DNA from 2 places in the Bradyrhizobium sp. 14AA genome. Region 2 is predicted to be linked to the other one. Evidence: riboswitches for the same ligand, from Rfam matches in the RefSeq annotation. Region 2 holds a riboswitch; the other holds the start of a gene.
What was found. Region 2 has a riboswitch for S-adenosylmethionine ahead of RAD15_RS26925 (O-succinylhomoserine sulfhydrylase). Riboswitches for the same ligand answer to the same signal wherever they lie in the genome.

Region 1: it holds a riboswitch for S-adenosylmethionine, as region 2 does, so the genes downstream of both, metX (homoserine O-acetyltransferase MetX) here and RAD15_RS26925 (O-succinylhomoserine sulfhydrylase) in region 2, are expected to answer to the same signal.

What each region holds. Positions count from the first base shown of each region.
Region 1 covers NZ_JAVAYM010000018.1:93,222-104,652, forward strand. Annotated here, with positions in the region: gene clpB (ATP-dependent chaperone ClpB) at 1-143, opposite strand, end outside; gene RAD15_RS28200 (MOSC domain-containing protein) at 385-1,173, shown strand; gene RAD15_RS28205 (NlpC/P60 family protein) at 1,296-1,970, opposite strand; gene RAD15_RS28210 (alpha/beta fold hydrolase) at 2,186-3,049, shown strand; gene metW (methionine biosynthesis protein MetW) at 3,166-3,828, opposite strand; gene metX (homoserine O-acetyltransferase MetX) at 3,831-5,033, opposite strand; SAM riboswitch at 5,119-5,198, opposite strand; gene RAD15_RS28225 (chorismate mutase) at 5,422-6,270, shown strand; gene hisC (histidinol-phosphate transaminase) at 6,306-7,403, shown strand; gene RAD15_RS28235 (prephenate/arogenate dehydrogenase family protein) at 7,400-8,335, shown strand; gene RAD15_RS28240 (DUF2125 domain-containing protein) at 8,430-9,614, opposite strand; gene RAD15_RS28245 (gamma-glutamylcyclotransferase) at 9,725-10,336, shown strand; gene RAD15_RS28250 (lysophospholipid acyltransferase family protein) at 10,333-11,106, opposite strand; gene RAD15_RS28255 (YdcF family protein) at 11,118-11,431, opposite strand, start outside.
Region 2 covers NZ_JAVAYM010000016.1:195,174-206,604, forward strand. Annotated here, with positions in the region: gene RAD15_RS26885 (VOC family protein) at 1-53, shown strand, start outside; gene RAD15_RS26890 (SRPBCC family protein) at 233-634, shown strand; gene RAD15_RS26895 (hypothetical protein) at 747-1,223, shown strand; gene RAD15_RS26900 (hypothetical protein) at 1,420-2,130, opposite strand; gene RAD15_RS26905 (MATE family efflux transporter) at 2,278-3,723, opposite strand; gene RAD15_RS26910 (hypothetical protein) at 3,889-4,941, opposite strand; gene RAD15_RS26915 (PAS domain-containing protein) at 5,046-5,459, opposite strand; gene RAD15_RS26920 (2'-deoxycytidine 5'-triphosphate deaminase) at 5,635-6,741, opposite strand; SAM riboswitch at 6,853-6,932, shown strand; gene RAD15_RS26925 (O-succinylhomoserine sulfhydrylase) at 7,007-8,191, shown strand; gene RAD15_RS26930 (SGNH/GDSL hydrolase family protein) at 8,396-9,388, opposite strand; gene RAD15_RS26935 (SGNH/GDSL hydrolase family protein) at 9,401-10,180, opposite strand; gene RAD15_RS26940 (OpgC domain-containing protein) at 10,180-11,415, opposite strand.

The DNA.
Region 1 (11,431 bases), on a different contig from region 2:
CCGGCGGCGAGGCCCTCATTGTCGTCCAGCAGGACCTTCAGCACATGCAGCGTGGAAAACTGCTGGTGCCCCTCGCGCACCGCAAGCGACTGCGCGGACTGGATGAAGCCCCTGGAGCGTTCGGTATATTTGTCGATATTCATGTCTTTTCTGTCCCTCGGCCTGCCCCCGGAGCCCTCTAAGGCACTCCAGACGGCATCTTCATTGGGTTTCCGCTGCCTGCGTTGACGTTCCTCAACCGGCAACGGTCGTTATCAGCCGGCGCTGGCGCCGGCCTGACCCAAATGTGGGAAGGAGCCCCTCGGATCGGAAGAGGCCAGTTCACAATTTCGTGCACTGATGGGCGGGTTGGCGCCGGGAGGTCGAATCCCGCTAAGTAGCGGCATGACAGTCAGCCAGACCGCCGAGATCATCGGCCTTTACCGTTATCCGATCAAGGGCCTCACGCCGGAGCGCCTGCCCCGCGTCCCCTTGCGGCGGGGGGAGACCCTGCCCGCCGACCGCCGCTACGCCGTCGAGAACGGCCCAAGCGGATTCGATCCGGATGCGCCCGAGTGGAAGCCGAAAATCCAGTTTCTGATGCTGGCGCGCAATGAGCGGCTGGCCAGCCTCGACAGCCGGTTCGAGGACGCGACCAACCGCCTGACCATCCGCAAGGACGGCCAGATCGTCGCCAGCGGCGATCTCGAGACCGCCGCCGGGCGCGCCGCCATCGAGGCCTACTTCCGTGAAAACTTCCAGCCGGAGCTGAAGGGTCCGCCAAAAGTCCTGTCCGGCCGCGACCACAGCTTTTCCGACGTCGCCCGCAAGGTCGTGTCCATCATCAATCTCGGCAGCGTCCGTGCGATCGAGGAGATGCTCGGTGGCGCCGCCGTGAATCCGCTGCGCTTCCGCGCCAATCTCTACGTGAAGGGCTGGCCGGCCTGGTCCGAGCTCGATCTCGTCGGCCAGACGCTCGCGATCGGGCAGGCCCGGCTGAAGGTGGTCAAGCGCATCGTTCGCTGCCCGGCCACCAACGTCAATCCCGAGACCGCGAACCGCGATCTCGAGATACCGCCGACGCTTTCGCGCCATCTCGGCCACATGGATTGCGGCATCTATGCCGAGGTCATCGCCGATGGCGAGATCGGTATCGGCGATGCGGTTGCGGTGGAAGAGCCGAGACTGGTGTGAACTGGCCCCGCTGCCGTAGGGTGGGCAAAGCGTAAGCGTGCCCACCATTCCCGTTCTCGTGCGTTGACGCGCCGCCGGTGGGCACGGCGCTTCGCGCCTTTGCCCACCCTACGGCTCCGTCGTTAGTTCGGCATCACATACGCATAGATGCGGCCGCGCGAGATTGGCGCTTCACGGACGCGATTGCCGTTGTTGCCGGAGATCATGATCGGATTGCCCTGCGCATCGACGCCGGTGATGATGCCGACGTGACCGCCCCGACCGCCGCGCGACATCACCGCGATGGCACCGACCTGCGGACCGGAGACACGCGTGCCGTAACGCGCGAACGAGCTCGCCATGTCGGATCCGGTGCCCTGATGGCCGGTGTGCTGCAGCACCATGTTCATGAAGCGCGCGCACCACAGGCTGCCGCGCCCGGTCGGATTGCCGCCGATATAACGGCGCGCCTCGGACACGAGGCCCGATCCGCCACCGAAGCCGCCACCATTGGCCATTGCAGTGTTGGCCATGCCGTTATGGGCCATGCCGCCGCTGTTGGCGTTCGGATCATAGCTCGCCTGGGTGTCGGCGAAGCCGCTCGCCTGCAACTGCGCCGCGCTGCGCTCGAAGCGAGAGCTGCGTGCATGGTGCCGGTAATGATGATGTCTGGCGTGGTGCACGTAAGCGTGCCGCTCTGCGCTATGACGATGATGCGGCCGCGCTGAGGCCGGAGAAACGAAAGCGGCGACCGCCGCGAAGAAAACCGCCAGCGCGATGACACAACGCGACAGGCGAGACGCAAACAACTCAAACATTCTTCATCCTTCGTTGACACCCCCACTTCCAATCGGCCCGTGCGGTGGCCGACATCCGTCTGGCCGTTAAGCCGCCCGATGTGGCGAGAAAAAGACGCCGCGGCTGCGAATGGCTGCGATGATTTTGCGCCGGTGCTGGTCCGATGCTGCCGCATTGCGGACAACAACATTAACTGCGATCCTGCAAAGGCGGCTTGAAGAGAGGGAAACAGTTAATGCCCCACGCCACGACCAGGGACGACGTCCGCATCTATTTCGAAGAGGCGGGCCAGGGATCGCCGATTATTTTTCTGCACGAGTTCGCGGCCGACTACAGCAATTGGGAGCCGCAGATGCGCTACTTCTCGCGCGGCCATCGCTGCATCACTTATTCCGCGCGCGGCTACACGCCGTCCGACGTGCCCGATGGCGAGGTCTACACCTACAAACACTTCTACACCGACGCGCTCGCGGTGCTCGATCATCTCGAGATCGCGCGCGCGCATCTCGTGGGATTGTCGATGGGGGCCTATTCGTCGCTCCAGATCGGATTGAACGCTCCGCAGCGTGCGCTGTCGATGACGCTGGCCGGTGTCGGCTCCGGCTCGGAGATCGAGAACCTGGAGGCCTGGCGCAAGCAATGCCGCGCCAATGCCGAGCAGTTCGAGACGCTGGGCTCTGCCGAGGTCGCCAAGGTCACGCGCGAGGCGCCGAGCCGGATTCCCTTCCTGGTGAAGGATCCGCGCGGCCACGCCGATTTCTACGCCGCGCTGGCGCGGCACGACGCCAGGGGTTCGGCCAATACGATGCGCGGCTTCCAGGGCGGCCGGCCCTCGCTCTACACGCTGACGGATGCGATCAAGAAGGTGTCAACGCCCGCGCTGATCATCTGCGGCGACGAGGACGATCCCTGTGTCGGGGCGAGCCTATTCCTGAAGAAGCATCTGCCCGCGGCCGGGCTCGCGATGTTTCCGAAATCCGGCCACGTGCTGAATCTCGAAGAGCCCGCGCTGTTCAACGCGAGCGTGGAGCGGTTCGTCGCGCTGGTGGAAGCGGGAAGATGGCCGGTGCGCGATCCGCGGTCGCTGGCGGCGCATTGATCTGGCCGTCATTCCGGGGTGCTCGAAGAGCGAACCCGGAATCTCGAGATTCTCAGGTGCGCAATTGCGCACCATAGTTCGGCACTTCGTGCCGCCCCGGAATGACGCCTACGGCGTCACTTCGCCCCGCCCCTGCTCAGCAGAAACACGCCCTGCTCGCCGAACATGTTCCACACCCACCAGGGCAGGTTCAGCGGCACCGGGCGGCCGTAGAGATCGAGCGCCACCGAGCGCTCCATCTTGACGTTGATCTCGTCGCAGAGCTCGACGAAATCCTTGATGGTGCAGAAGTGGATGTTGGCGGTGTCGTACCAGCTCGCCGGCAGGTTCTCCGTGCGCGGCATGTGGCCACCGATCAGGAGCTGGAGCCGCATCTTCCAGAAGCCGAAATTCGGGAACGAGACGATGGCGCGGCGGCCGATGCGCAGCAGATTTTCCAGCACCACCCGCGGCTGGCGCGTCGCCTGCAGCGTCTGCGACAGGATCACGTAGTCGAAGGCGTCGTCCGGATAGTTGACGAGGTCGGTGTCGGCATCGCCCTGCACCACCGCGAGCCCCTTGGCGACGCAGCGGTTCACGCCTTCGCGCGACAGCTCGATGCCGCGCCCGTCGATGCCGCGGGCCTCGAGCAGCTGAAGCAGGTCGCCCTCGCCGCAGCCGACGTCGAGCACCTTGGAGCCCGGCTTCACCATCTCGGCCACCAGCAGATGGTCGGCGCGAAACTGGCCGGACTGTTCCGCGGTGAGGCCGCCCAGCGGCAGCACTTCCTGTACGGACATCGCTAGCCGTCCTTGAAGGTGAGCCCGCGGGCCTTGCCTGCCGATTGCAGGAAGGCGCGGGAGATGTCGAAGAATTCGGGCACGTCGAGCAGGAAGGCGTCATGGCCGCGATCGGTCTCGATCTCGGCGAACGACACCCGCGCGCTCGAGGCGTTCAGCGCATGCACCAGCGCGCGCGATTCCGAGGTCGGGAACAGCCAGTCGCTGGTGAAGGAGACGACGCAGAAGCGGGTCTGGATTTCCGCGAACGCCTTCGCCAGCACGCCGCCATGATCGGCGGCGATGTCGAAATAGTCCATCGCACGCGTCAGGTAGAGGTAGGAGTTGGCGTCGAAGCGCTCGACAAAGGACGAGCCCTGGTAGCGCAGATAGCTCTCGACCTGGAAGTCGGCGTCGAACGAGAAGGTCGGCAGCTCGCGGTCCTGCATACGCCGGCCAAACTTGCGATGCAGTGCCGCGTCCGACAGATAGGTGATGTGCGCCGCCATGCGCGCCACCGCGAGACCGCGATGCGGATGGATGCCGTGATCGGCATAGCCGCCATTGTGCCAGTCGGGATCGGCCATCACGGCCTGGCGGCCGAGCTCGTGGAAGGCGATATTCTGCGCCGAGTGCCGCGTCGAGCAGGCGATCGCCAGCGCCGAGTACACGCGCTTGGGATAGGCCGCGGTCCATTGCAGCACCTGCATGCCGCCCATCGAGCCGCCGACGACGGCGAACAGCGTGTCGATGCCGAGCCGGTCGATCAGCATCGCCTGCGCGCGCACCATGTCGGGGATGGTGATGACGGGGAAATCGAGGCCCCACACCTTGCCGGTCGCGGGATTGATCGAGGCCGGCCCCGTCGAGCCCATGCAGCCGCCGATCACGTTGGAGCAGATGATGAAGTAGCGCTGAGGATCAAGGGGCCGGCCGGGGCCGACCAGCGTCTCCCACCAGCCGGACTTGCCGGTGACGGGATGCACATTGGCGACGTGCTGATCGCCGGTGAGCGCATGGCAGATCAGCACCGCGTTGGAGCGATCGGCGTTGAGCTCGCCATAGGTCTGGTAGGCGATCTGGAACGGGGTGAGATCGACGCCGCAATCGAGCCGCAGCGGCTGGTCGGCGCCGAAATGCACCACCTGCGAACTCGGATGATCGACCTCATGCGACCGGTCGTCGGCACTGATCGCGGGACTGGGTACAGACTTGACGCCAACCATCATCGACCTCGTTTGCGACGGCCGCTAGAGCGCCGCTGACATCAGGCCATGAAAAACCCGGCCTGAACGATAGGTTCGGCCGGGATCGAAAGCGTCCCCGGCCTGTTTAGCGAGTTTTTTAACGTGGCTGCAAGCCGGCCGGCTCAAATGACCACGGAACAGGCAAAAACTACTGGCTTGGGCGCTTTTCGTCAAGACACGATCCGGATTAGCCAAATTCGTCTCCGTCGCGTCGGCCGAAAAGGCCATCATTTCTCTTTGCTTTCGCCGGCCCGACTGCCTAATCAGGACGTCGACCCCAGCAGGTCCGGCCTTACCAATCTCCTTGGCCCGGCCCGCATTGGAACGCCTCTCAAAAGCCCAAGACTCTCAAAAGCCCAAGTCAGATATGTCCCAACGTCCGCCCGCGCCACCATCGCTCCAGGAACTGCGCAAGGAGATCGACGCGATCGACGAGGGCATGCATCGCCTGCTGATGCAGCGCGGCGACATCATCGACCGCCTGATCCAGGTGAAGCAGACCCAGGAGGTGGGCTCGGCGTTCCGCCCGGCGCGCGAGGCCTCCATGATGCGTGACCTCGTGCAGCGTCATCGCGGCATCCTGCCGCTCGACACGGTCGAGAGCATCTGGCGCGTCATCATCGCGACCTTCACCTATGTCCAGGCGCCGTTCTCGGTGCATGCCGACATCTCGGTGAGCGAACCGGCGATGCGCGATTCCGTGCGTTTCCATTTCGGCTTCACCGTGCCTTACGTCGCGCATTTCAGCGCACAGGCCGCGGTCGAGGCGGTGGCGAAATCCAAGGGCGATCTGGCGCTGGTCTCGGCGACCTCCAGCCGCACGCCATGGTGGCTCTCGCTCGAGGCGGCCAGTGCGCCGAAGATCATCGCGCGGCTGCCCTTCGTCGAGCGCGCCGACCATCCGGCCGCGCTGCCCGTGTTCGCAGTCTCGCGCGTCGCCGACAGCGCGCTGGTGACGGAGGTCGAGACCTTCAGCGTGCGCGTCTCCGGGTGGAACGCCGAGGTGGCGCGCGCGCTGTCGCCGCTCGCCGAGATCGTGGCGGTGCCCGACACCGCCTTCGACGGCGCGGCACTGCTGGTCTCGGTCACCGCGGCAAGCGGCATCGACAAAATCAGGGCTGCCCTGATCGAGGCGGGGGCCTCGGTGCGCTCCACGGCCCTCGTCGGCAGCCACGCAACGCGCTATACGGTGGCCCCGACCGGGCCGAAATCGTAAATCGCGAACCGCCTGAAGCCTATCCGGAGTTGAAGATGTCCCGCCCCGTGCCGAATCCCGGCATTCTCGATATTGCGCCCTACACGCCCGGCAAGAGTCCGGTGGCGGAGCCGGGCCGCAAGGTGTTCAAGCTCTCGGCCAACGAGACGCCGTTCGGGCCCTCGCCCAAGGCGATCGAGGCGTTCAAGCACGTGGCGGGTCACCTGGAAGACTATCCGGAAGGCACTTCGCGCGTGCTGCGCGAGGCGATCGGCCGCTCCTTCGGTCTCGACCCCAACCGCATCATCTGCGGCGCCGGCTCGGACGAGATCCTCAACCTGCTCGCCCACACCTATCTCGGCCAGGGCGACGAGGCGATCTCCACCACGCACGGCTTCCTGGTCTACCCGATCGCGACCATGGCGGTCGGCGCCAGGAACGTGGTTGCGCAGGAGACCAACCTCACCTGCAACGTCGACGCCATCCTCAATGCGGTGACGCCGCGCACCAAGCTGGTCTGGCTCGCCAACCCCAACAATCCGACCGGCACCTACGTGCCGTTCGACGAGGTCAAGCGCCTGCGCGCCGGTCTGCCCTCGCACGTGCTGCTGGTGCTGGACGCCGCCTATTCCGACTACGTCTCGCGCAACGATTACGAGATGGGGATCGAGCTCGTCGCCACCACCGAGAACACGGTGGTGACGCACACCTTCTCCAAGATCCACGGCCTTGCCGCGCTGCGCGTCGGCTGGATGTTCGGCCCCGAGCACATCATTGACGCCGTCAACCGCATCCGCGGTCCCTTCAACGTGTCGACGCCGGCGATGTACGCCGCGGTCGCCGCGATCGAGGACACCGCGCACCAGGCGATGTCGAAGCAGTTCACCGAGACCTGGCGCAACTGGCTCACCGAGGAGATCGGCAAGCTCGGGCTGAAGGTGACGCCGAGCGTCGCCAATTTCGTGCTGATCCACTTCCCGACCGACAAGGGCAAGTCCGCGGATGACGCCGACGCCTTCCTCACCAAGCGGGGCCTGGTGCTGCGCGCGCTGAAGAACTACGGCCTGCCGCACTCGCTGCGCATGACCATCGGCACCGAGGAAGCCAACCGCCTCGTCGTCGAGGCCCTGCGCGACTTCACGGCCGGCAAATGAGCAACGCACCGCACTTCCAGCGCGTCGCGCTGATCGGCTTCGGCCTGATCGGCGGCTCGATCGCGCGGGCTGCGAAGCTCCAGGGCCTGGCGGGCGAGATCGTCACCACCGCGCGCTCGGAAAAGACGCGCGCGCGGGTGATGGAGCTCGGCATCGTCGACCAGGTCGTGGCGACCAATGCGGAAGCGGTGAAGGATGCCGATCTCGTCATCCTCTGCATTCCCGTCGGCGCCTGTGGTCCGGTGGCGCAGGAGATCGCTGCGCATCTGAAGCCGGGTGCGATCATCTCCGACGTCGGCTCGGTCAAGGGCGCGATCGTCAGGGACATGGCACCGCACCTGCCGAAAAACATTCACTTCGTGCCGGCGCATCCGGTGGCGGGCACCGAGCATTCGGGCCCCGATTCCGGCTTCGCCGAACTCTTCATCAACCGCTGGTGCATCCTCACCCCGCCGGAAGGCGTCGATGCGGCGGCCACAGATCGCCTGCGCGCGTTCTGGGCGGCTATGGGCGCCAAGGTCGAGGTCATGACACCGGATCATCATGATCTGGTGCTCGCGATCACCAGCCATCTGCCGCATCTGATCGCCTACACCATCGTCGGCACCGCCGACGAGCTGGCGCAGGTGACGGAGTCCGAGGTGATCAAATTCTCCGCCGGCGGTTTCCGTGATTTCACCCGCATCGCCGCGTCCGACCCGACGATGTGGCGCGACGTGTTCCTCGCCAACAAGGAAGCCGTGCTGGAGATGCTCGGCACCTTCACCGAGGATCTCGCAAAACTCACCCGCGCGATCCGGCGCGGCGACGGCGAGGCGCTGTTCGACCACTTCACCCGCACCCGCGCCATCCGCCGCGGCATCGTCGAGATCGGACAGGATTCGGCGGCGGCGGATTTCGGCCGGCAGCATGGGGCGCTGAAGAAGCCGTAGCGCGCGGCTTCGTAGCCCGGATGAGCGAAGCGACATCCGGGAGAGATTCCCGCATATCGCTCCGCTCATGCGGGCTACGGGAGCTACGAAGAACCTAATACAACGGCGGGATCTGGCCGACCTTGACCGGACCCAGCAGCACCGCGCCGTCGACGAACTTCAGCGGGAAGCTGCGGGCCTTCTTGCCCTCCAGCGTGCTCTCGGTGCCGATCGAATTGATGCCGGCGGCAACGCCGGCATTGGCGTTCTGCTTGATGACCTTGCCGAGACCGGGAACGGCGCGGTCGAGCGCGCCGAACAGGTTGTTGAGGTCCTGCGACTTCACACCGGGCGCAACACGGTCGAGGGTAGCCTGCGGCACGCCCTCTTCCAGCATCTTCTCGATGCCGAGCGCCGGGATCACGCGCTCGAGCCCGGTCACCGTCATCTGCAACTCGCCGTCTAAACGGCCATTGGCCGAGAGGCCGAGCGTGCCGGCCGCAACCGCGATCATCTCGCCCTGCTGGATGCGCGACTGCACGATCTCGATATGGCCGCCGGCGGCCTGGATCTCGCGGAAGCGCTGCGGCCACGGCTTTGGCGTGAGGTCGGAGAGCCCGGTGACCTTGGCACGGGTGTCGGCCTCGAACGGCTCGGCGAGCAAGGGATGAACGCCCTGGATGCTGCCCTGCGCGATCTGGAGCACGGTCTCGATAACAGGATGATCCGACGGCGATCCATCCGCGAGACGCCCGTGCAGCTCGACCTGTTTTGCGCGCGCCAGCGGCACCTGCACGCTGCCGTCGAGCCGGTTGACGGTGGGATCCTCGAACACGATGGAGGCGCGCTCCGGCACGGCAGGCAGGCCCACCACGCTGCTGCGGCCCTTGCTCCAGTTCACCACGAAGGTGTTTTGCGTGACGCCGTCGGTCAGCGTCGCCGGCGCCGAGAATTCGGCGATGACGCGCTTGGGATCGTAGACCTGGGCGACGACGAGGATGTTGTCGAGCTTGGCCGTGAACGGCGTCTTGCTGGCGTTTTGCGAGACCAGGGCGACGCTGGCGCCGGAACACTGGACCTCGAAGCGGAACGGGAAGCCCGCGATCGAGCGCTTGGCGCAATCATAGATGCGGCCGGATTTGGCCTCCTGCGCGCGCCAGGCGTCGGCGGCGATTTCGGCCTGCGAGGCGGCATAGAACCAGAAGCAGCTCCACGCGACCGCGAGGATCAGGAGGAGAACGGGTGCGATGAAAAGGCCCCAACGGGAGCGCCGGCCTGCGGCAACGGTCATATCGGACATGCGGCGACCCTTTGACCCCAGATTTTGTCAAATGTAAGCGAGGTTGGCTTGCTCCGAAAGGCGGAGAATTCGCTTCGCTTGAGGGCGCCGTTCTGGTAGCCGTGCCCGAAATGTCGGAAATCACCCTCCCCTCCGTCTCCACCGCCACGGGCGACCTCTGGGTGTTCGGCTACGGCTCGCTGATGTGGCGGCCGGGCTTCGAATTTAGGGAACGCGTCCCGGCCCGGCTGGTCGGCGAGCATCGCGCGCTCTGCGTCTATTCCTTCGTGCATCGCGGCACGCCGGAGAAGCCGGGCCTGGTGCTCGGGCTCGACCGCGGCGGCGCCTGTCGCGGCATCGCCTTCCGCGTCGCTGAAGAGGACCGCGCCGACGTCGTCGCTTATTTGCGCGCGCGCGAGCAGGTCACCTCGGTCTATCGCGAGGTGATGCGCTCGGTTTGGCTGGAGAACGATGCGCGGCAGCGCGTCTCTGCGCTCGCCTATGTGGTCGATCGCGGCCACGTCCAATATGCCGGCCGGCTGTCGCTCGCCGACCAGCACCGCCACGTGATCCAGGGCCACGGCCAGTCCGGCGCCAACCGCGACTACGTGACCGCGACGGTGAAGGCGATCGAGGCCGAAGGCTTTCGCGACACCCAGCTGCATCAGCTCGCGACCATGCTGCATGGCGATGCGCATTCCCTGCACGCGCCGGCTCCCGCGGAAGATCAAGAGAACCGCTAGCGCTCCGAGGGAGCATAGCTCGGCGCTGAGCCGATCAACTGCTCCTGCTCCCTGCGGCCCGCCTCGACGAGGCGGCCGGTCGCCTCTTCGATCGCTGTCTGCACACGGGAGAGAAATTCGTCCTTCGGCAGGCCTGCGGGCAAGGGATCGAGAAACTCCACCACCAGCGTGCCGGGATAGCGCATGAAGGTCCGGCGCGGCCAGAACAGGCCGGAATTGAGCGCGATCGGCAGGCACTGCACGCCGCAAGACGAATAGATCTGCGCAAAGCCGGTCTTGTAGTCGGGCGGCGCGCCCGGCGCCCGACGCGTGCCTTCCGGAAAAATGACGAGCTGGCGGCCCGAGCGCACCGCTTCGCGTGCGCGCCGCGTCATGTCCAGAAGCGCCTTCACGCCGGCCTTGCGATCGATCGCGATCATTCCGGTCTTGACCAGGAACTGACCGAACACCGGAATCTGCATGAGTTGGCGCTTGAGGATGAAGATCGGGCGATCGAAGAACCCGGGCAACACGAACGTCTCCCAGAACGACTGATGCTTCGCCACGATCACCAACGGTCCCTCTGGAATTTTCTCGACGCCGCGGAATTCCACCTTGATGCTGCAGACCACCCGCATCAGAAACAGCGTTGCCTTCGCCCAGCACTGCGCGACCGTCAGCATCGCGCGCGGCGGCAATGCAAAGGTCGGCAGCGCCACGATCGCGAGGCACACCAGCACGGCGTAGAACAGCACGTTGAATAGGAGCGAGCGCAGGAAAATCAAGAACATCGACGATCCGATCAATTGGCCTGTGCGGTGGCGGGCCGCTTCGGCTGCAGCCCGGGAGGCTGCTCCGACATCTCGGGCGAAAGGTCAATCCCGAAATCTTCCAGCCGTACCCTGAGCTCGGCCGCGATGTACTTGACATATTCCGACAGCAGCAGCCGCAGCGTCGAGGCCGAGGTCCACCATGGCTCCTCGCGCCATTTGTCGCCGACCACCGCGAACGGAATCAGCGTCGTCTCCGGCATCGCATGCGAGAATTCCACCAGCGCGCGCGGCATGTGATAGTTCGAGGTCACCACGATCAGCGATTTGAACCGGCGCTCGTGCG
Region 2 (11,431 bases):
CGGCGTTCCTGATCGACCCTGATGGCAACAATGTCGAGGCGGTTTGTGTGTAAATCACGAGGACGCTACACGCGCGCTGTCATGCCCCGGCTTGACCGGGGCATCCCGTACGCCGCGACTTCTCGACTCATTCACAGCGGCCTCTGGAATACTGGATCGCCCGCCTTCGCGGGCGATGACACTTGAGATGGCGGCATCTATCGCCCGCCTCTCCACATCATAGGAAGTAACCATGGCCTCCATCCACAACGACATTCCCCTTCCCGCCTCCGCGCACGACGTCTGGGATGCCGTGCGCGATTTCGGCGCGCTGCCGCAGCGGCTGGCGCCGGGCTTCGTCACGGCCTGCACACTCGACGGCGATGCGCGCATCGTCACTTTCGCCAATGGCTCGGTGGCGCGCGAGGTGCTGGTTGATTGCGACGATGCGCGGCAGCGGCTGGTCTACGCCATCAACAATGAGCGGCTGAAGCACTACAGCGCCTCGGTGCAGGTGATCGCCGAGGGCGAGACGAGGTGCCGCCTTGTCTGGATCATCGACATGCTGCCGAACGAGCTTGCATCTTACGTTCAGGGACAGACCAAGGACGCCGTCATCGCTATCCAAAAGGCGTTTCCGCCTGCCGCGGCCTGATCGCCCTCTGTGAGTTTTCTCACAGAGCCTGCCCTCGCCGCCCGCAATCATGGCCGCGTGCGTCCGGTTGGCTCCGCTCTCCCGGCGGCGCCACGCACGCGAGGAGCAGGCCATGAGAGGTGCGGACAAGGTGATCTGCCAGGCGGCCGCCGTGCTGCTGTTGCTTTCGATTTCGAGCGCGCCGGCAAAGGCGCAGTTTCTCGGCGGCGGAGGTGCCGGCGGCGAGGACATGATGACCCAGATGGCGCCGATGCTGGAGATGATGAAGGCGAAGATGGGCAAGCGCCGCTTCGCCATGATGATGCAGACCATGGGCCCGATGATGAGCCGCATGATGGAGAACGGCGGCGGTCTCGGTGGTCTCAGCGGCGGCACTCTCGGCGGCGGTTTCGGTGCGCCGAACTACGGCGGCTACACGCCGATGGGCGGCGGCACCATGCCGGCCGGGCTCAGTGGCATCGGCGGCGGCGACGTCATGGGCATGCTCGGCGGCTCAGGTAGCGGCGACATGATGGCGATGATCCCGCAACTGATGCGACTCGCCAATGTCGGCGGAGGCGGCGGTCATCGCCGCCACAAGCACCGCTAGAGCATGATCCGGAAAAGTGCGAAGCGGCTTTCCGGAAAGATCATGCGCAAACAACAACCTAAAGCGCGATGACGATTCATCCAAATCTCATCGCGCTTTAGAGCGCGCTGCCGGCAATCGCAGCAACGAAGCAACCACCCTTCGGGGGGCTCGAAGGATGGTTGCACCGAAGCAAGCGCATGATGCGCCGTCGAAATCAGATTCGGTCGTCGATGAGGACGCCTGATATCGACGGGTCGCTTGCCTTCGCCTGGTCGCTCGATTGCGTCCCGCTGTAGGTCGGATCCGTGAGCGAGTCCTTCAGCGACTGAAGAAATTGTTCAAGCAGATCCGTCGCCGAAGTGCCGCTCGACGAACTGTCGGTGGCGGTCGCCGAAGCAGATCCGCTTGCACTCGTCGTATCGCTTGATCCCGTCGTGCTGGAAGAGGTCGAATCCGAGAACAGGCTCTTCAGCGAATCGAGGAATTGCTGAAGCAGATCCACCACCGAATTGCCGCTGGACGAACTGTCCGCGCCGTTGGTGGGGGGAGGCCCGCCGGGCGGCGGTCCACCTGCTCCACCCGGACCGCCGGCCCCGCCCGGTCCCTGGGAGAACGCCGACTTGAAGATGCCTTGCAGCTCGGTGGCCTGCTGGTCGGTCAGCTTGCCCGCCGAAACCTCCTGCTGGATGAGATCATCGATCTTCGACTTGAATGCGTCGGTCGACGATCCGCTGCCGCTGGACTGATCGCTCGCACTGCTTGATTGCAAGGCGGTGTCGATATCGCCGAGCGCGGACGACAGCGCCGACTGATCGGACGAACTGACCGCGCCGGAGCTGACTTCCGCTTGCAGCTCATCCTGCAGTCGCTGCAACGGCGATGCCTGGCGGTGATGGTGGGTGGAGAGCGCCGAAATCGAGGTCATGGGTGGCTTTCCGTGCTTTGGGAGAACTCACCGTGACGTTGTCGCCGAGAGCTGGCGCGGAGCCTTCGGCAGGGTGCAGGCCCGGTTGCCGGATATTGCCAAGGAACGAATAGAAATATTCGGAAACAAAAATCCGGCAAGCGCGCCCTAGTCTGCTGCAGCCGAAAGAGCCGGCCTGATCGCGGCCTTGCCCTCGCGCGGTCCCCAGCGCGTCAGCACCACGCTGGAGAATGACAGCAGGCCGAGCACGACCATCGAGCTCGCGGCCAGCCAGAAGAAGCTCTGCGCGGTGGCGTCATGCGTCGACAGCCACCAGCCGGTGGCCGAGATGTAGACCAGCCGCGCGGTCTGCGCCAGCACCGGGCCGATCACCTTGGCGGCACCCTGCGACGAGAAGTACATCGTCGTTGCAAGGCCGAAGAAGGCGTAGAACGGTCCGACCGTCGAGAGATATTGATGGCTCGCCGCGCGCACGGTCGCGCTGTCGGTGAAGATGTTGACCCAGAGATCGGGGAAGAGCGCAACGAGGCATGCCGGCGCGCCGACTGCCACGAAGGCAGCAGCACTGGCGATCCAGGCGATGCGCCGAGCCCGCGCGATGCGGCCCCCGCCGATCGCCATCCCGACCATCGGCACGCAGGCAATGCCGAACGAGAACGCGATCGAGGTCAGCAAAAATTCCAGCCGCGCGCCGATGCCGTAGCCGGCGAGGATCGCCGTGCCGAACTTCGCCAGCATGTGGGTGAAGATCGAGATCGTCAGCACCGATTGCAGCGGCGAGAAGCAGGCGATGGCACCGACTTTGAGGATATCGAAGAACATCGCCCATTGGATGCGCAGGCCGTGCAGCTTCGGTGCGATCCGCGCGCGGCCCGAGAACAGGTACCAGCCCATGATGCAGATGTTCATGGTGTAGGCGATCAGCGCGCCGGCCGCGACGCCGCGCATTCCGAGCTGCGGCACCGGGCCGAGCCCAAGCCCGAGCGTGCCGCCGAGCACGATCTGCCAGGCCGCGGAGTTGAGGATGAGGAACGACGGCAGCTTCATGTTGCCAGTGCCGCGCAAGACGCCGGCCATGGTGTTGAGCAGCCAGGGCAGCACGGCGCCGCCGAAAAACACCTGCGTGTAGGCGATCGCGTGCGTCAGCACATCGCCGCGGCCGCCGAGCATTTCGAGCACCCTGGGCCCGAAGATCAGCATGCCCAGCATGAAGACGAGGCCGAAGCTGATGCCGATCAGTATCGCATGCATGGCGAGCGTGCCGGCACGCTCGCGGTCGCCGGCACCGAGCGCGCGTGCGATGGCGGACGCCACCGCGCCGCCCATGGCGCCGCCGGACATGGTCATGGTCAGGATCACTGTCGGAAACACCAGCGCCATCGCGGCCAGTGCCTCGACGCCGAGCCGGCCGATATAGGAGGTCTCCGCGATCACCGTACAGGTCCCGGCCGACAGCGCGATCACGTTCGGCCAGGCGAGGGAGAGCAGCGTGCGCAGGATCGGTCCGTCGGTCAGCGCGCTCCTCACCGGCCGTGAAGGCGGCGGCAGCGGGCGCTCTTGTTCATCAACCGGGATTTCGGCGATGTCGGACATGTCCTCTCCGGACGCAGGCGCCATTTTGCGGCGCCGCAATGAGTAGGTGTGTCAATAAATTTGTTCGCGCGCAGGGCGCGGCGAGGGCTTGTTAGCACGACAATTGCCGATTCCTCCTGCGTCGGATGCAGGCGTGCCCTGCGGCAGCGCATTTCAGAGGCGAAGTTACCCGACCGTCCAGACCAGCGGCCGACGCCCTCCGGCCGGCGGCAGCAGATGCACGCCGATGTGCCGCCCGCATCCCGCCGCGAGGCCCTCGAACAGACCCTCCAGCACCTTGGCGCAGGCGCGATGATCATCGGCGACGTCGTCCATCAGCTTCCAGCCCTGCTGGCGGATTTCGAATGTGCCCTCCGACTGCGCGGTGTCGGCGGCATCGTCCTGCGCGGCGAACAGCGCGTTCAGGAACGATGCGAACGCGCTCGCGCCGCCGCGGGTCATCGACAGCGCGGCCGCGACCTCGTCGAAATACTGCATCCCGATCAGCTTGCCGGTGAGATGGAGGAGATAGCCGGCGTCTTCCGGACCGAACAATTGAACCATCACCGGCGCGGCGGTGCGGACATATTCCATGGCGTAGTTGCGATAGGCTTTTTCCAGTCGCGGTTTTGGCCAGCTCGCGACGGGCAGAGCCGGCGCGGCCTTCGCGTCGAACAACGGCGCTTCCAGATGCCGCGCGAACACCAGGCGCTGGTCGAGCTCGAGCGGATGGTCGTACTGATGATAATAGCCTTCGAGCCCGTCCTGGCCGTCGACGCTCTGCTTGGTGCAGACGAAGCCCAGGCGGAGATCGCCAAGCGCGACGCCGTTGTTGGCGTGCCATCCCCGCAGCATCGCACGGGAGACCTCGCCCGGCACGCCGCAGATCGCGGTGCCCTTCCAGATCCAGCGTGGCGGCGGATAGCGGATCCAGGCCTTGGTGTCGCTCTCATACATGTACTCGACGTGCACGCCGCCGATCCAGTTGGAGAGGTAGTGATATTGCGCAGCGGCCACCGCCGGCGGCAGATGGCTGAGGCCGAGCTTTTGCAAGCCAGGCAGGAAGCGCTCCTGCTGCTGGCGACGGAACACGCGGAAGACGAACTCAGCGGCATCCGCCGTGCCACGCCGGGTGACGACGGTGAGGATGAGACCGGTGAAATAGGCGTGATAGAGATCGGCAACCGCGCGCCAGCGCTTCCACTGGGCTTCCTGCGCGGCATCTGCTGCAGCGGCCATGTTCACTCCCGATCGTTGTTTCGATCGAGTGTGTCACCGCACCGGATGACAGGCAACAAGACGCTCATGCAGGGCTCCCTGCATGACGGCCTGTCAATTCCGCATCACGAAGTTTGTGCAGCCCTGGCCGCGCGCTCGCGCTCGATCCGTTCGGTCACATCGCGCGCCATCGCCACGGATCCCTGCACAGCACCGTCGGCGTCCCGCACCAACGCGAAGGTCATCTCGATGTAGAGCTTGCGCCCGCTCTTGTGCAGCGCGCGGGTCAATGTCGGCTTGCCTGCAAGCTTCATCGTCCCGCTTGCGAGCGCGGCCTCAAAACCCTTCCAGTGCGCGTCACGGAGATGCTCGGGAACGATCAGGTCGAGGTTCTGGCCGAGCGCTTCGTCCGCGGAAAAGCCGAACAGCGTGCTCGATGCGCGATTCCAGCGCATGATCGTGCCGGAGCGGTCCGAATAGATCATCGCGTCCGCGGCGTCGTTGAGGATTCTTGCGTCGAGTTCCGATGGATTGGTCATGTCATCACCTCGCAAGCAGCTGAAGCGCGATCGGCATCCTGCCACACATTCGGTGTCATCGCCCGACTTGATCGGGCGGCCAAGCATTCCGAGGCGACAATGATCAAATCGAGGGGCTACGGCGTACTGGATACCCCGCCTTCGCGGGGTATGACGGCGGAGGGTACGACGAGCACTACACCCGGAAATGCTTGCTCAGCTTCAGGCCCTGCGCCTGGTAGTTCGAGCCGATGCGCTGGCCATACATGGCGTCGGGGCGCGCCAGCATCTTCTCGTAGACGAGGCGGCCGACGATCTGGCCGTGCTCGAGGATGAAGGGGACTTCGCGCGAGCGCACTTCCAGGACCGCGCGCGATCCTAGCCCGCCCGCACCGGCATAGCCGAAGCCGGGATCGAAGAAGCCGGCATAGTGCACGCGGAACTCGCCGACCAGGGGATCGAACGGCACCATCTCCGCGGCGTAATCGGGCGGCACCTGCACCGCCTCTTTCGACGCCAGGATGTAGAACTCGCCGGGATCGAGGATCAGGCTGCCGTCGGGACGGGCCGAGATCGGCTCCCAGAATTCCTCGACGGAATAGCCGGAGCGACGATCGACGTCGACGACGCCGGTGTGCCGCTTGGCGCGGTAGCCGACGAAGCCGTTTGCCTTCTCGCCTGAGAGATCGACGGAGACGGCGACGCCGCCCGAGAGATCGGCATCGTCGATGTCGACGAGGCGCTCGGCCGCATGCAAGCCGTCGAGCTCGTCGGCATTGAGGATGGCGTCACCGGTGCGGAAGCGCACCTGGCTGAGGCGCGAGCCTTCGCGCACCAGCACCGGAAAGGTTTTCGGGCTGATCTCGGCATAGAGCGGACCGTGATAGCCGGCGCCGATCATGTCGAAGCGACGGGTGCCGTCGGCGATCACGCGGGTGAAGACGTCGAGGCGACCGGTCGAGCTCTTGGGGTTTGCGGCCGCGACGATCTCCGGCGGCAGAGCCAGGCTTTCCAGCAGCGGCACGATGTAGACGCAGTTGGTCTCCAGCACCGCGCCGTCGGCAAGGCTGAATTCGTGCAGCTTCAATTCGTCGATGCGCTCGGCGACGGTGGCGCCGGGGCCGGGCAGGAAGCTGGCGCGGACACGATAGGCGATGTCGCCGAGGCGCAGATCGAGGCTCGCCGGCTGGATCTGGCTTTCGACGAAGTCGTAGGCGGGCAGGATGAGCCCCGCCTCCGCCATCGCCGCGATCATGCGGTCGGGCAGGATACCATTGGCGTCGGCAGCGACCGTGAACGTCAACCGGGGGTCCTCATCAGGGGGTCAAGTACATCCGGACACGCGGAAAATACGAGGCTTTTACGGCTATCCGATGGACGTCTTGACGGAAAGGGCATTGCGGAATATGAGCATGACTTATCCCGTGGTGATTTGAGCCGGCCGGCTTGCAGCCACGTTAAATAAGTCGCTAAACAGGCCGGGGACCTCTGTGATCCCGGCCCGTGGTTTTATCCAGGCCGGTTTTTTTGTGACCGTTTTCGCATCAACGGTCATGTCGGAGGGTCCTATGTCGAAGTCGCCTGTTTACCGTCCCGAAACCCGCCTGGTCCATTCCGGCACCCTGCGCTCGCAATATGGCGAGACGTCGGAGGCGCTGTTCCTGACCCAGGGCTACGTCTACAACAGCGCCGAGGAGTGCGAGGCGCGGTTCAAGGGCGAGGACCCCGGCTTCATCTATTCGCGCTACTCCAACCCCACCATCGCGATGTTCGAGCGCCGCATGATCGAGCTCGAAGGCGCCGAAGCCGCCCGCTCGGCCGCGACCGGCATGGCCGCGGTGACCACCGCGATCCTGGCACCGCTCAAGACCGGCGATCACGTTGTCGCTTCCCGCGCCCTGTTCGGCTCGTGCCTCTACGTCATCCAGGACCTTTTGCCGCGCTACGGCATCGAGACCACGCTGGTCGACGGTGCCAATCTCGATGAATGGCAGCGTGCACTTCGGCCGAACACCAAGACCTTCTTCCTGGAGAGCCCGACCAACCCGACGCTCGACGTGCTCGACATTCCCGGCATTGCCGAGATCGCACACAAGGGCGGCGCGCGGCTCGTCGTGGACAACGTGTTCGCGACGCCGATCTGGCAGAGCCCGCTCGCGCTCGGCGCCGACGTCGTGGTCTATTCCGCAACCAAGCACATCGACGGCCAGGGCCGGTGTCTGGGCGGCATCATCCTGTCGTCGGAAGCCTTCATCGCCGAGCACATCCACAATTTCATGCGCCAGACCGGCCCGTCGATCTCGCCGTTCAACGCCTGGGTCCTGCTCAAGGGCCTGGAGACGCTGGGCGTGCGCGTGCGCGCGCAGACCGATACCGCGGCGCGCGTTGCGGACGTGCTGGCGAGCCATCCGAAAATTTCGCGGCTGGTTTTCCCGGGCCGCGCCGATCATCCGCAGGCAGCGCTCGTGAAGAAGCAGATGCGCGGCGGCTCGACGCTGGTCGGCTTCGAGGTCAAGGGCGGCAAGGCGGCGGCGTTCCGCGTGCTCAACGAGCTCAAGCTTGCGAAGATCTCGAACAATCTCGGCGACGCCAAGAGCCTCGTCACCCACCCGGCGACCACGACGCATCAGCGCCTGAAGCCGGAAGACCGCGCCGCACTCGGCATCAGCGAAGGCTTCATCCGCTTCTCCGCGGGGCTCGAGCATGCGGACGATCTGATCGAAGATCTGACGGCGGCACTGGAGAAGGCGTGAGGCCGGCACGTAGGGTGGGTTAGCGAAGCGTAACCCACCACTTGCTTCCGCGAGGATGGACCGTGGTGGGTTACGGCCTCGCCTAACCCACCCTACGGCAGCTGGAGAAGGCGAGAGCGAGCCCACCATTCACGATCACGCTGACGATAGATCGTGGGCACGGCGCGCGAAGAGCGCGCCTTTGCCCACCCTACGGAAGCGGTGTTACATCGGCCGATACGTCCGCACGTCCGCCGGCACGTTGACGCCGAGTTTGATCTGGCCGACAGAGCGGATGATGTCGTCGCCGAGCAGCTGGGCGAAGCAGGCGTAGCCCCAATCGTTCATGTGCAGGCCGTCGGCAATGACGAAGCTCTCGACCGGGATCGCCTGCGTCTCGTGCCAGTCGCGCATCACCTCGAAGCGCGGGAAGATACCGACGTGACGCAGCTCGGCGACCTTGCCGAGCAGCTTCACCATCTTGCCGGCGCTCTCGGCGCGCTGGTTGACGGCCGGCGAATATTGCGGATCGACCAGCACGATGTCGGCGCCGCCGGCGGCCTGGATGCGGGTGATGCCGTCCTCGACCAGTTTTGCAGTGTCGCCGGGATCGAGATTGCGCAGCACGGCGTTGGTGCCGACCTGCCAGATCACGAGATCCGGATGCACGTCGATCACCTCCTTCTGGAGGCGCTTCATCATCTCGGGCGCATCCTCGCCACCGACGCCGGCATTGACGACGGTGATGTCGGCAGTCGGGTATTGCCGGCGCAGCTGCGCGGCGAGGCGATTGGGATAGTTGAACTCCGGCGAGCTTGCGCCGAACCCGGCGGTCGACGACGAGCCGAACGCGACGATCAGGACGGGCTGGCCGGCCACGAGCTTGCTTGCGACATGCGGCAGCGTGCCCATCGCCTTTGCGCCGCCCTTCGACGGCAGGCAGGGGACGCGGTTGAAGATGTCACCGGCGGATTTCGCGACCTGCTTCACCTTGTCGATGGCGCGCGCCGTGATGCCGCGCTGCTCGGGGGACGTCGCGGCGACAGTGGTCTGGGAGGGCGAGGCGGACGCGGGATTAGCCGGCTGCTGCGGGACGGGCGTCGCCTGCGCGGCTTGCGCCTGCGCCCGGGACTGCGAGGCCGGCGTCAGCAACAGCAGCGCTGCTGCTGCGGCCGCAGCCAGCCATGCCGTCAGGCAAAAAGGGCGGAGAGAACTCATTAACGCTAGACCTCAATTTTGCTGCTGGGCCGGCTCCAGATGGGCTGCGTCAATCACGAACTGTGCCAACGCCCGGCCAAGGCAATCATGAACCTGTTTTGCCAGTTCAGGCCCGCGGGACGGGCTGAACAGGTCGAACTGCCCCTGATCATTCCACTGCCGCATGATCGCGAAACGGTCGAACAGCGGGACGTCATGCTCCTGCGCCACCACCCGCATATTGTCGAGGTATGGCGGCACCGAGATCATGGTTTCGGTACGCGGGCTGTACTGCAGATTCATCAAGACGACGTCAGCCCCTGCCTTTTGCAACGCAGCAACTCCTCCGGTCACCGCGCCGCGAAAATCGTCGGGATCGATGGCTCGGATAGCATCCACAGTCCCGGTCTGCCAGATGACCAAAGTAGGCGTTTTTGCTTCCATCAGCTTAACGAAGCTGGCGGCCGCCTCTTCGGCCGTCTTCTTGCTCTGTAGTTCTACGGAGACGTGCACGGTTTCCGACGGCGGCAGCTTGTCCTTCAGGATGGCCTGCATGCGCGCCGGATAGGAGCTGTCCTCGGAGGCCGGAATCGTGGTCGAACGGCTTCCGATGACCAGGATTTCGAGCGGTTTGCCGGCTTTGACGGCATCGGCGACCTTGGGAAGCTGGCTTTCGCTGGTGAGCAGGTAGGACGGCAATTCGCACGCGGCCGGCGTTGCGGAAACGGCAGGCGCAGCATCGCCCCCGCGCGCCACTGGGGCGGCGAGGTTACCGCATAGCAGGATCAGGCTCAGGAGAACCTTCGCCTTCATCAGCCCCCTCCCGCCATATCGGCGTTGCCGACGGCGTTTTTGGTTTTCGCACCGCTCTTGTCAGCCACGCGCTTGTACCACGAAATCACCCAGGCCACGCCCCACATGATCAGGATTCCGGAGAGACTAATCAGCGCATGCATGACTGCGCCGCCGGAGACCTCGGCCAGAATGAAATGGCCGGCGAAGGCGAGGAAGACGCCGAGACAGAAGATCTCGAGGGAATGCGAGCCGCACAGGATCAGCGGCCGCAGCCAGGGCGATTTCAGGCCCGGCCAGTCCCGCGGCAGGAAGCGCACGGTGAGCGCGGCGAGCGCCAGGAAATGCGTGAAGCGCAGCACGTCGAGATCGGTCTTGTCGATCGGATACATCCATTGTTCGAGCCGCTTCGGCATCAGATGGGACAGCTGCGGCACGTACCAGGTCAGCGTCACGTAGAACGCCGCGACGATATAGGCGATCGAGATCCACATCGTTACCGGCGATGCTAAAATGCGCGACATGCGCCGTGCACCTCCGAGCGCACACCATGCACCGAAGACGAAAAGCAATTGCCAGGCCAGCGGATTGAACGCCCAGAAGCCGTTCGGATAGGCGGAGAAGTAGAGGTCGTATTCCCAGGTCACCGCATAGAGCACGACCGAGAGGCCGAGCGTGAAATCGGGCTTCCACTTCATCGAATACAGGATCAGCGGCAGCGCCAGCATCAGCACGATGTAGAGCGGCAGCACGTCCATGTTGACGGGGCGGAAACGCAGCAGCAGCGCCTGCACGATGGTGACGTCGGGCTGCTTGAGGAAATCCATGATGCCCATCTCTTCGGTGTAGAGCGGGTTCTCGAAGCTGGTCGCGACATAGGAGATTTCGGCGAGGAAGATCGTGAACAGGAAGACGTGGGCGACGTAGATCTGCCAGACCCGGCGCAGGATCCGCGCGGTAGCAATGACGAAGCCGCTCTCCAGCATCGCCCGGCCGTAGACGAAGGCGGCGGTGTAGCCGGAGATGAAGATGAAGATCTCGGTGGCGTCGCTGAAGCCGTAATTGCGGATCGTGAACCAGGTCAGGAGGCTCGCCGGCAGATGGTCGATGAAGATCAGCCACAGCGCAAGGCCGCGGAAGAGATCGAGCCGGAGCTCGCGCTCGCCGATCGCGGGCAGCGAGATGGCCGGCGCGGCAGCGCGCGGGGTCGCAGTTCCCGCAATCGTCGATCCCGTCACTTGGTCGGCAATGGTCATCGGGGCCCAAAAACCC